2 regions of the Planococcus alpniumensis genome follow, and region 1 is predicted to be linked to the other one. Evidence: riboswitches for the same ligand, from Rfam matches in the RefSeq annotation. Region 1 holds a riboswitch; the other holds the start of a gene.
The links. Region 1 has a riboswitch for cyclic di-AMP ahead of G3255_RS16310 (potassium channel family protein). Riboswitches for the same ligand answer to the same signal wherever they lie in the genome.
Positions count from the first base shown of each region.

Region 2: it holds a riboswitch for cyclic di-AMP, as region 1 does, so the genes downstream of both, G3255_RS17570 (hypothetical protein) here and G3255_RS16310 (potassium channel family protein) in region 1, are expected to answer to the same signal.

Region 1 covers NZ_JAAMTH010000001.1:3,219,423-3,223,664, forward strand. The annotation lists gene G3255_RS16300 (anti-sigma factor) at 1-940, opposite strand, end outside; gene G3255_RS16305 (sigma-70 family RNA polymerase sigma factor) at 924-1,454, opposite strand; cyclic di-AMP (ydaO/yuaA leader) riboswitch at 1,648-1,796, shown strand; gene G3255_RS16310 (potassium channel family protein) at 1,869-2,534, shown strand; gene G3255_RS16315 (TrkH family potassium uptake protein) at 2,536-3,867, shown strand; gene G3255_RS16320 (TetR/AcrR family transcriptional regulator) at 3,973-4,242, opposite strand, start outside.
Region 2 covers NZ_JAAMTH010000001.1:3,460,260-3,464,501, forward strand. The annotation lists gene kdpA (potassium-transporting ATPase subunit KdpA) at 1-697, opposite strand, end outside; gene G3255_RS20430 (potassium-transporting ATPase subunit F) at 732-809, opposite strand; gene G3255_RS17570 (hypothetical protein) at 932-1,336, opposite strand; cyclic di-AMP (ydaO/yuaA leader) riboswitch at 1,761-1,902, opposite strand; gene G3255_RS17575 (Na-translocating system protein MpsC family protein) at 2,196-2,564, shown strand; gene G3255_RS17580 (PadR family transcriptional regulator) at 2,917-3,459, shown strand; gene G3255_RS17585 (DUF4188 domain-containing protein) at 3,472-3,948, shown strand; gene G3255_RS17590 (Yip1 family protein) at 4,134-4,242, opposite strand, start outside.

The DNA of each region.
Region 1 (4,242 bases):
CTTCGAGCTTCAATAATTCTTTGACCGGTCCAGTGACCACAGCGCCGTATACCGTAAAGCCATTTTTCTCTATATAATCATGGCGTTCATTCAAATAATCCAGACCCAAAAATCTTTCGTAATAAGAGGCCGACTTTTCTTCGAGCAAAGTTTCCATATTAGCCATCATCATCTGTTTGCTGTCTTGTATGGTCTCAGAATCAAGCCGGTAGATAGAAGAAAAAGATCGGAAATCATCGGAAGCGCTTTGCCCTCCTGTCAGGCCGAAGACAGTGTTCACGGATAGATCGTCACCGCCGCCTCCCCAACTGCCTGGCGTGAACGTTTCAAATTCACCCGTATGCAGCGGCATCCACAAAACGTCGATATCATAAGGTTCCAATTGCGCGATCAACTCTTCAGGTGTCATGAAGCGATCTGTTGAAAAGGCTAATTCCGCCACGGTGCCTTCGTGCAGCTTGTCCAATGTGCCCCAAACGTCGGGCTGGCCGTAAGCTTTCAGTGAATTGCCGTTGCGCGGGTCTTCCGGATAGAAAAAGAAAAAACGATCGAGTTCATCCCTCGAAGGGGTTTGGTACTCGATAGACGATAGGCTGTTTGCTAAGCGCTTCGTCACTTGCGCTTGCCCTACAACCATTTCCTTCTTGCCCACTGTCCTGACCAAAGGATAGGAAAATGCACTGGTGCCTAAGGGAGAAACTTCTTCTTCTTCGAACCCAAATGCCCCGCGGACATTGGGCACCGTCCAATCCAATGCGAGCTTCGTATAATAATCATTCTCCTCTGCCACTTGCATCCCGTCGGTAATAAATGCTAAAGCGATCATATAAGCACCGTAGATTAGCACTCCAATCATTAATATACGGAGAATCCGCACCGTTAACACAAAACGGGATTTCTTTAGTATTTTCTTTTCCAAGGCTTCATTCCATTCTGTCATCGTGCCACCCTTTCTGTTGTGCAATGGTCTCCAGTTTTTTTCGTGACCGGTACAATGTGACCTTTACTTGTTCTACTGATAAATCCATCGCATTTACTATTTCAGAATAACTAAATTCTGCCACTTCTCTCAAATAAAGAATCGTCCGGTAATGTTCCGGCAAATAATCGAACAGCATATTCAAGTCGTCCCGTTGCTCTTGCGCCAAAGCTGTATCTTCCGGCAATCCGTATGGGCTGATCATTTCTTCAGCCGGCTTGAATCTATTTATGAACGGAATGCTTTCCCTTCTCTTGCGTTTGCGCCATTCATCAATATAAATATTACGCGCCACCTTGAAAAGCCACGCCCGCGCTTGTTCTCCTTGATAGGTATGAAGTGAGATAGTTGCCCTGACAAATGTTTCTTGGGTCAGATCTTCGGCCAGATGGGAAGAACCTGATAACTTCCAAAGAAAATAATAAAGGGGTTTTGAATACAGTTTAAAAAGCTGTTCCAGCTGCTGGTTTTTCATCTTCTCCCCCTTTATCGACTTCTACTGTTTACACGTTTACCTTTCATTAATGTTACAGTTTTCCTGAAATAATTTGTAAAAAGAATTCCATCACTCTTCCTGTAACTGGATAAAATTATTTTATTTCGGTACACAAAATTGTGTTGACTTTTCCAGATAGAGGCGTATATTTTAGCTTGTACAACAGAATCCACCTTTTATATCGCTGAGACAGAATGAATTTCTGTGCGGGGGAACCAATTCGATCGCCACTTGATCTCGGGGTGAATCTTCATTTTGAAGAAGGGGTACTCTCCATCCCTAATCCGACAGCTAACCTCGTAAGCGTAGCAAAGAGAGAAAAGGTCTATCTCAGACCGTTTCTTTGAAATGGTTTTTTTGTGTTCAAATTTAAGGGAAAAGAGTGGAAGAGAAATGAGATGGAACAAGAAGCAGTTCGCAGTGATCGGATTAGGAAGATTCGGGGGCAGCATTTGCAAAGAACTGCATCAAATGGGTCACGATGTACTGGCAATAGACCGCGACGAGAAAAAAGTAGTGGAGTTCGCGGCGTTTTCTTCCCACGCACTTCAATTGGACTCGACCAACGAGTCAGCTCTGAAGCAATCGGGCATTACCAATTATGAAAATGTTATCGTTGCAATCGGCGAAGATATCCAATCGAGCATCCTGACGACACTCGTTTTGAAGGATCTGCAAATTCCTAAAGTGTACGTTAAAGCCCAAAACCATTACCACCAGAAAGTGTTGATGAAGATCGGCGTGGAGCAAGTCGTTCAACCGGAGATTGAAATGGGCAAAAAAATGGCTGAACATCTAGGGTCTCAAAAAATCATCGATTCGATCGACCTTTCTGCAGACTATAGCATTACCGAATTAATGGCCACGCCGAAAGTTAACCGGAAGTCTCTGCATGATCTGAAGATCCGCTTGAAATTCGGCGTGACCGTCCTCGCCATTAAACGTGGGGAGAAATTGAATGTTTCCCCGTTGCCAGATGACATCTTGCAGGCAGGAGATGTTTTGACGGTGCTTGGAACAAAGAAAGATATCCACCAATTCGACCGGGCAGGTTTATAAAATGAAACGATCCACCTTATTTAAAAAAATTAAAATATCACCGCCTCAAATTCTAACGATGATCTTCCTGGTGGCGATTTTATTTGGCACCATCTTGTTGTATTTGCCGATCTCCACAGTTGAGCCGATTTCATGGATTGATGCGTTGTTCACCGCTACGTCTGCGACAACGGTGACCGGGCTGGTCGTTGTCAGTACCGGCAATGATTTCACGGTGTTCGGGCAATCCGTCATCATGGTCCTCATGCAGATCGGCGGGCTCGGCCTCATGACCTTCGCCATTTTGGTCGTTTTGCTGCTGGGCAAAAAAATTGGCCTGCGGGGACGGATTTTGATCCAGCAGTCGTTCAACCAGTATTCACTTGGCGGCATGATCCGCCTCGTGCAGGTTCTGCTGTTTTTCGCATTCGGCATTGAGTTATTGGCCACTGCGATTTTAGCGGTTCGTTGGGTTCCGGAATACGGCTGGACATACGGGCTTTTCACCAGCGCTTTCCACGCTGTTTCCGCATTCAATAATGCAGGATTCTCTCTATGGGATGACAGCCTAAGTGCCTATGTCGGCGACCCAACAGTCAATATCCTGATCACCCTCTTGTTCATTTCAGGCGGGATCGGCTTTACCGTCTTGTATGATTTGTGGAAAACGAGAAACTTTAAGCAATTGTCCCTCCATTCCAAAGTCATGCTGACGGGGACCTTAGCCGTGAATCTGATCGCAATGCTGTTTTTATTCGTTTCTGAGTACGGCAATATGGAAACCATCGGCGCGCTGCCGCTTGGCGATAAACTATGGGCTTCGTATTTTCAAGCGGTTACCCCACGTACTGCAGGATTCAATTCCATCGACATCGGCAGCATGGAGACCGGCTCGATCGTGCTAATCTCGCTGCTGATGTTCATCGGGGCGGGCAGTGCCTCGACCGGGAGCGGTATCAAGCTTACGACTTTCTTAGTCATTATTTTAGTGACTGCTTCTTATTTGAAAGGGAAAAAAGAAGCGGTCATTTTCAACCGGGCGATCCCTTCCCACTTGCTGGAACGATCTCTGGCGATTGTGTTCATTAGCATGTCCGCTGTTTTCGCCGGCATTCTCATTCTGTCTTATACAGAGCAGGCGCCATTCGAATGGATTATTTTTGAAGCGTTCTCTGCTTTCGGGACAGTTGGGCTGTCGATGGGCTTGACCGGAGAGCTTTCGACCATCGGCAAATTCGTCATTATGATACTGATGTTCATCGGCCGAGTCGGTCCTGTGACGCTGGCATTTGCATTGGCCCGCCAGCACCGGGAACAAATCAGCCATCCGAAAGGCGATATTTTTACAGGTTGATTTTTATCCATATTAAAAGCAGCATCCATACCTTAGGATGCTGCTTTTTCATATGCCTAAACTTCAAGTTTACGTCCCAACAACATAATCTTATAACAGCGGCCACTAATTTTTCATGACCCCTTCACTTGAAAGCCGAGCCAATAACTCCATCAACTCTTCAAGTGGCGGTGCATCTTTTTGGTTAAACCAATAACTCAATACCCCTATCATTGCAGACAATGCATATTCCAGTGTGTAGTCTAATTCAAAATCATCTTTTGCGCCTTGTCCTAACATCGCCTCTTTCATTAAAGGCTTCATACTGCGCTTGGTTTTAGCTTGGAAAGCTGGGTCTCCATGGTCTCCCAACAATACTGCGAGATACTTGCTATG
Region 2 (4,242 bases), 240 kb from region 1:
AGAAACCACCCCCGTTATTGCCCAGTTCTTTAATAGATAAGAAGGCTGCCACCGGTCCTCTTGCAATGCTTTGTTCCGCTCCTTCAATAGTTGTGGCGGTTGCTGAAGGTTCGAATGTTTGTGGAACACCTTGTGCGATAAAGAAAAATGCTGTCACAAACGAAATCGGCAACAGGACTCGTGTAATGGCACGGATCAAATCTACATAGAAATTGCCGATTCGATTTCCCGACAAGCCCCTGATAAAAGTGATCACCACTGCAAGTGCAGTACCAGGAGCTGCAAACATCATGAACAATATGCCGATCATCTGGCCTAAATACGATAATCCACTTTCACCGCTGTAATGCTGCAGATTGGTATTTGTCATAAAACTAATCGCGGTATTAAAGGCAAGCGTTGGCTCCATGCCGGGATTGCCGCTTGGATTCAACGGAAGAACTCCTTGCAGTCTGAATACGAAATAAACAAGTATAATCATAAAACCGTTTGCTAAGATCAGCGATAAAGCGTATTGTTTCCAGCTTTGCTGCTCTTTCTTTATTCCGCCAACTTTAAACAATAGCTTTTCGAATGGCCCATAAATTTTATCTAATCCAGTTGCGTTATAATCAAAAGCTTTCGCTAAGTAAATTCCCATTGGTTTGGCAAGGATTAAAACCGCCAAAAGTGTAGCGATGATTGAGATAATGGTTATTCCCACGTTGATTTCCCTCCGTCTTTTTCATCTTTTAAAATTTTTCTGGATTTATTAACACATACAATAAATAAATTGAAACTGCGGCGACCGTAATCAACAGCAAACTCATCAAGAGCCTTCACTCTCCTTGCTCACTACCGACGAAGACCAATTCGTCAACGCCACCATCGACAGCGGCAAAATAATAAACAAGCTCAGCATAATGAAATCCAACATCTTCTCAACCTCCGTTTAATTTAATAAAAACCGTATATTTTGAGTATTCGAGTGCAGCACTATTTTTGCGCCCAACAAGGTATATAATTGTTCCGGTATGCTCTTATTGCGTGCGACGACCAATAATGGCGCTTTGACGCTGGATAATGAGACTTTTATCAAAAAATGGGTGGTGGTCAAGTCACTTTCCAGGACAATGACCCGATCAACAGGCGGCATTTCAATAAGTTCCTCATTAGCTTGCAGGAAGTGGATATTTTCAAACCCCAACTTGGCCAGGGCCCATTGGACTCGTTGATTTGTCACCATAAAAATAAGATTTGCAGATTCACTTAACACATTTTCCAAATAGCCGAGTTCATCTAAACTTGGCACACAGATTAAGCAGCGTAAGCGTTCATTCTTGATTGCCCCTCCCACTTAAAGGCTTCCTCCTTTCGAATTCTTCTTCAACCCGGTTTCGGCTGGAAAACCCAACCCACTAGTTTTTTATGCTCCTATCCAGGAACCCGGTCGGGAATTCAGAATCTAAGCACAAAAAAATAGACCAATGCTCACTTTTTCCCCAAGTTCATAAGACAAGTTTTGTGACGCGGTGATTAAGCATAGATCTATGCTTAATCACCGCTGACTTGTGTTATCAACAGTTTTTGGAAAAAAAGTACTCATTGGTCTACTTAACACCCAGCAAGCAACAACTGTTGCTTCCTTTGCATTCTGTCTTCCAAGATTGACTTTTTCAAATAGGCACAATAAAAAGACCTACAATGATTTCAAGTTGCTTTTTATGAGGGCATTATAAAAATGCCTCAAAAAAAAAGCCTCCTGAATAAAGGTGGTCTTAGACCTCCTTCGCTTTAGCCGACGAAGTTAGCTGACGGGTAGGATGGCGAAAGAGTTGCTCTCATCCTTTCTACATGCGTAGAATTAACCCCAAAAGATTGGGTCCTCCGTTCCCGTTTGACGGGATTTGGCCGAGATATTTTGTTTACGAGATTATATTACTCCTACTGGGGATTATTATGCAAGAGCTTTTTAAAATATTTTTTTATCGTCTGAAAAACAGGCAATTACATATGGTGATTGACAAGTGATTCCCCAAATTTGTCTCAGTGTCTTTTCACTAGGCCCAATATAATTGCTGCATATTCCTTCCTGACTTTGCTTTCATTGTCTTTTATCGGATTCCATTTTAATCCAAAAATAGATATTGACAACGCCTGAGAAAGGACATACGATTGTTCTCGAAATTATAAAATTATTTTTGGGAGACGACCACATGCCAGTTTCGAAAAAAAGAAAACTAGAATCAGAGATTAGCGAAGCCTTTATTAAGTTCCAGCGTGAACTTATTGGACGCGGACCGCAGGAAGCCAGAACGTATATTGTTGAAGATATGGTGATCACCCGTTTTAAAGGCGTATTAACGGTTGAGGAAAAACACCTTGTGGAAAATAATGACGGCAGAAAGCTTGTTAAAAAAATGAGGCAGCTATTAAGAGAGATGTATAGCACCAATTACGAAAACATCGTGGAAAAGTGTACAGGCGCCCGTGTTCATTCAAGCCATAGTGATATCAGCACGAAAATCGGTGAAAGAATCGAAGTATTTATCGTCGATAGGGACTTGGAAAAAGAATTAAATTAAGATAAAGGCATAAATATTAATGACGAGTACAAAAACGCAATAGCAAAGTATATTCTTGTTTTTGAAGCTATTCAAAACTGTGGCCCGCTTTATCGATCCGTTAAAAATTCGGTATTAACTAAGAGGTTTTTTTCGGTTTTGTGCTTCTCTTATCAAGTTCTTTTAAAATCCCCAGTTTGATAAAATTCTCTAAGGTTGCGAAATTTTAATCCTTCGCAGCCTTTTAATCGTTTACGTTTCAACATACTTAAAATTAAATTATCTTTTAATTCAGTCAAATGTCTTGCGTTCTCTATAAAATAAGATTAATATATATATAAATGATATATATCTTTTAGATAGGTGTGAAAAAGTGAAATCATACAATAATACAACCTACGCCATATTGGGCATCTTGACGACAGACTGCACTTCGGGCTACTCCATCAAACAATTCATGGATCAAAGCTTGAATCATTTTTGGAAAATCAGCTACGGCCAAATCTATCCTACGCTCAAGCTGCTTGTCGAAGATGGCTTGGCGGAAGTAAAAAGCGCCTCTACGTCGGGCCGAGCGGATAAAAACGAGTATTTCCTCACCGAAAAAGGCTTGGCGACATTGAAAAATTGGATCGAGCAACCCATCGATCAAGTTCCAGCTGAGCGCAACGAAGTGTTGCTGAAATTATTTTTTGGCTCCCACCAATCTCCTGAGCGCACTGTTTCCCTCCTTGAGGAGTATCAAAAAACCTTGGAAGCCCGCCATGCTACGTATGAAGCGATCGAACAGGGCATCCGCCACAACCATCACGAAGAGCAAGACGCCATGTACTGGCTGTTCACTTTGGATTACGGAAAACGAGTCACACAAGCGGCCATTGGGTGGTGTGAATATACTTTGAAGAATATCCGATAAGGAGGAACAGACATGGCACAGCAAGTTTTTCCCGGACGTTTCACTACGGAAAACACGGAGGATATTGTCGTTTTCATCATTGGCATGCGCTTCAACAACCGGTTGGCAGTGAACAGATGGTTTCCGGTCTTCAGTGCGATGCCCGGCATGATCAAGGAACTCTATACGCATAAGGAAGAACTCGGATTTTTGTCGATGGAAAGCTATTTTGGATTGCGCACCACAACGATGATCCAGTATTGGCGCTCGACCGACGACTTGCTTGCGTATGCGCGCAACGACAAGCATTTAACGGCCTGGAAAAAATTCAATCAGAATGCACGTAATAATGACGCCGTCGGAATTTACCATGAAACTTTCCAAGTTCAACCCGGGCAGTACGAATCGGTTTACGTAAACATGCCGTTCTATGGTTTGGGCAAGACTTTAGAACATCAACCCATAGGTTCAGCTAAAAGTTCTGCCCGCCAACGCCTTAAAACGCAGTGATTATTCCTTTTGTCTCGAGTTTATGATTTTTCAAATACAAATAACCAATTAACAGCAAAGAGCACTCCCCCTGTTTGAGTAGATACTGAAAACAGGGGGAGCGCTCTTTATTTTAGTCATTTTTGTTCGATATCATAAAAACTATGGGAGTTAAAACTTGCTCGCTTGTGGTTTCGATTGGTCAATTAGGAAAACTCCCTGAAGAATGAAGCGAACAGCACGAAAACGATAATCAAAACAACGATCGTGATGATAATCCCTGGCAGCACGACGATGAAAAAGCCTTTCCAGGAC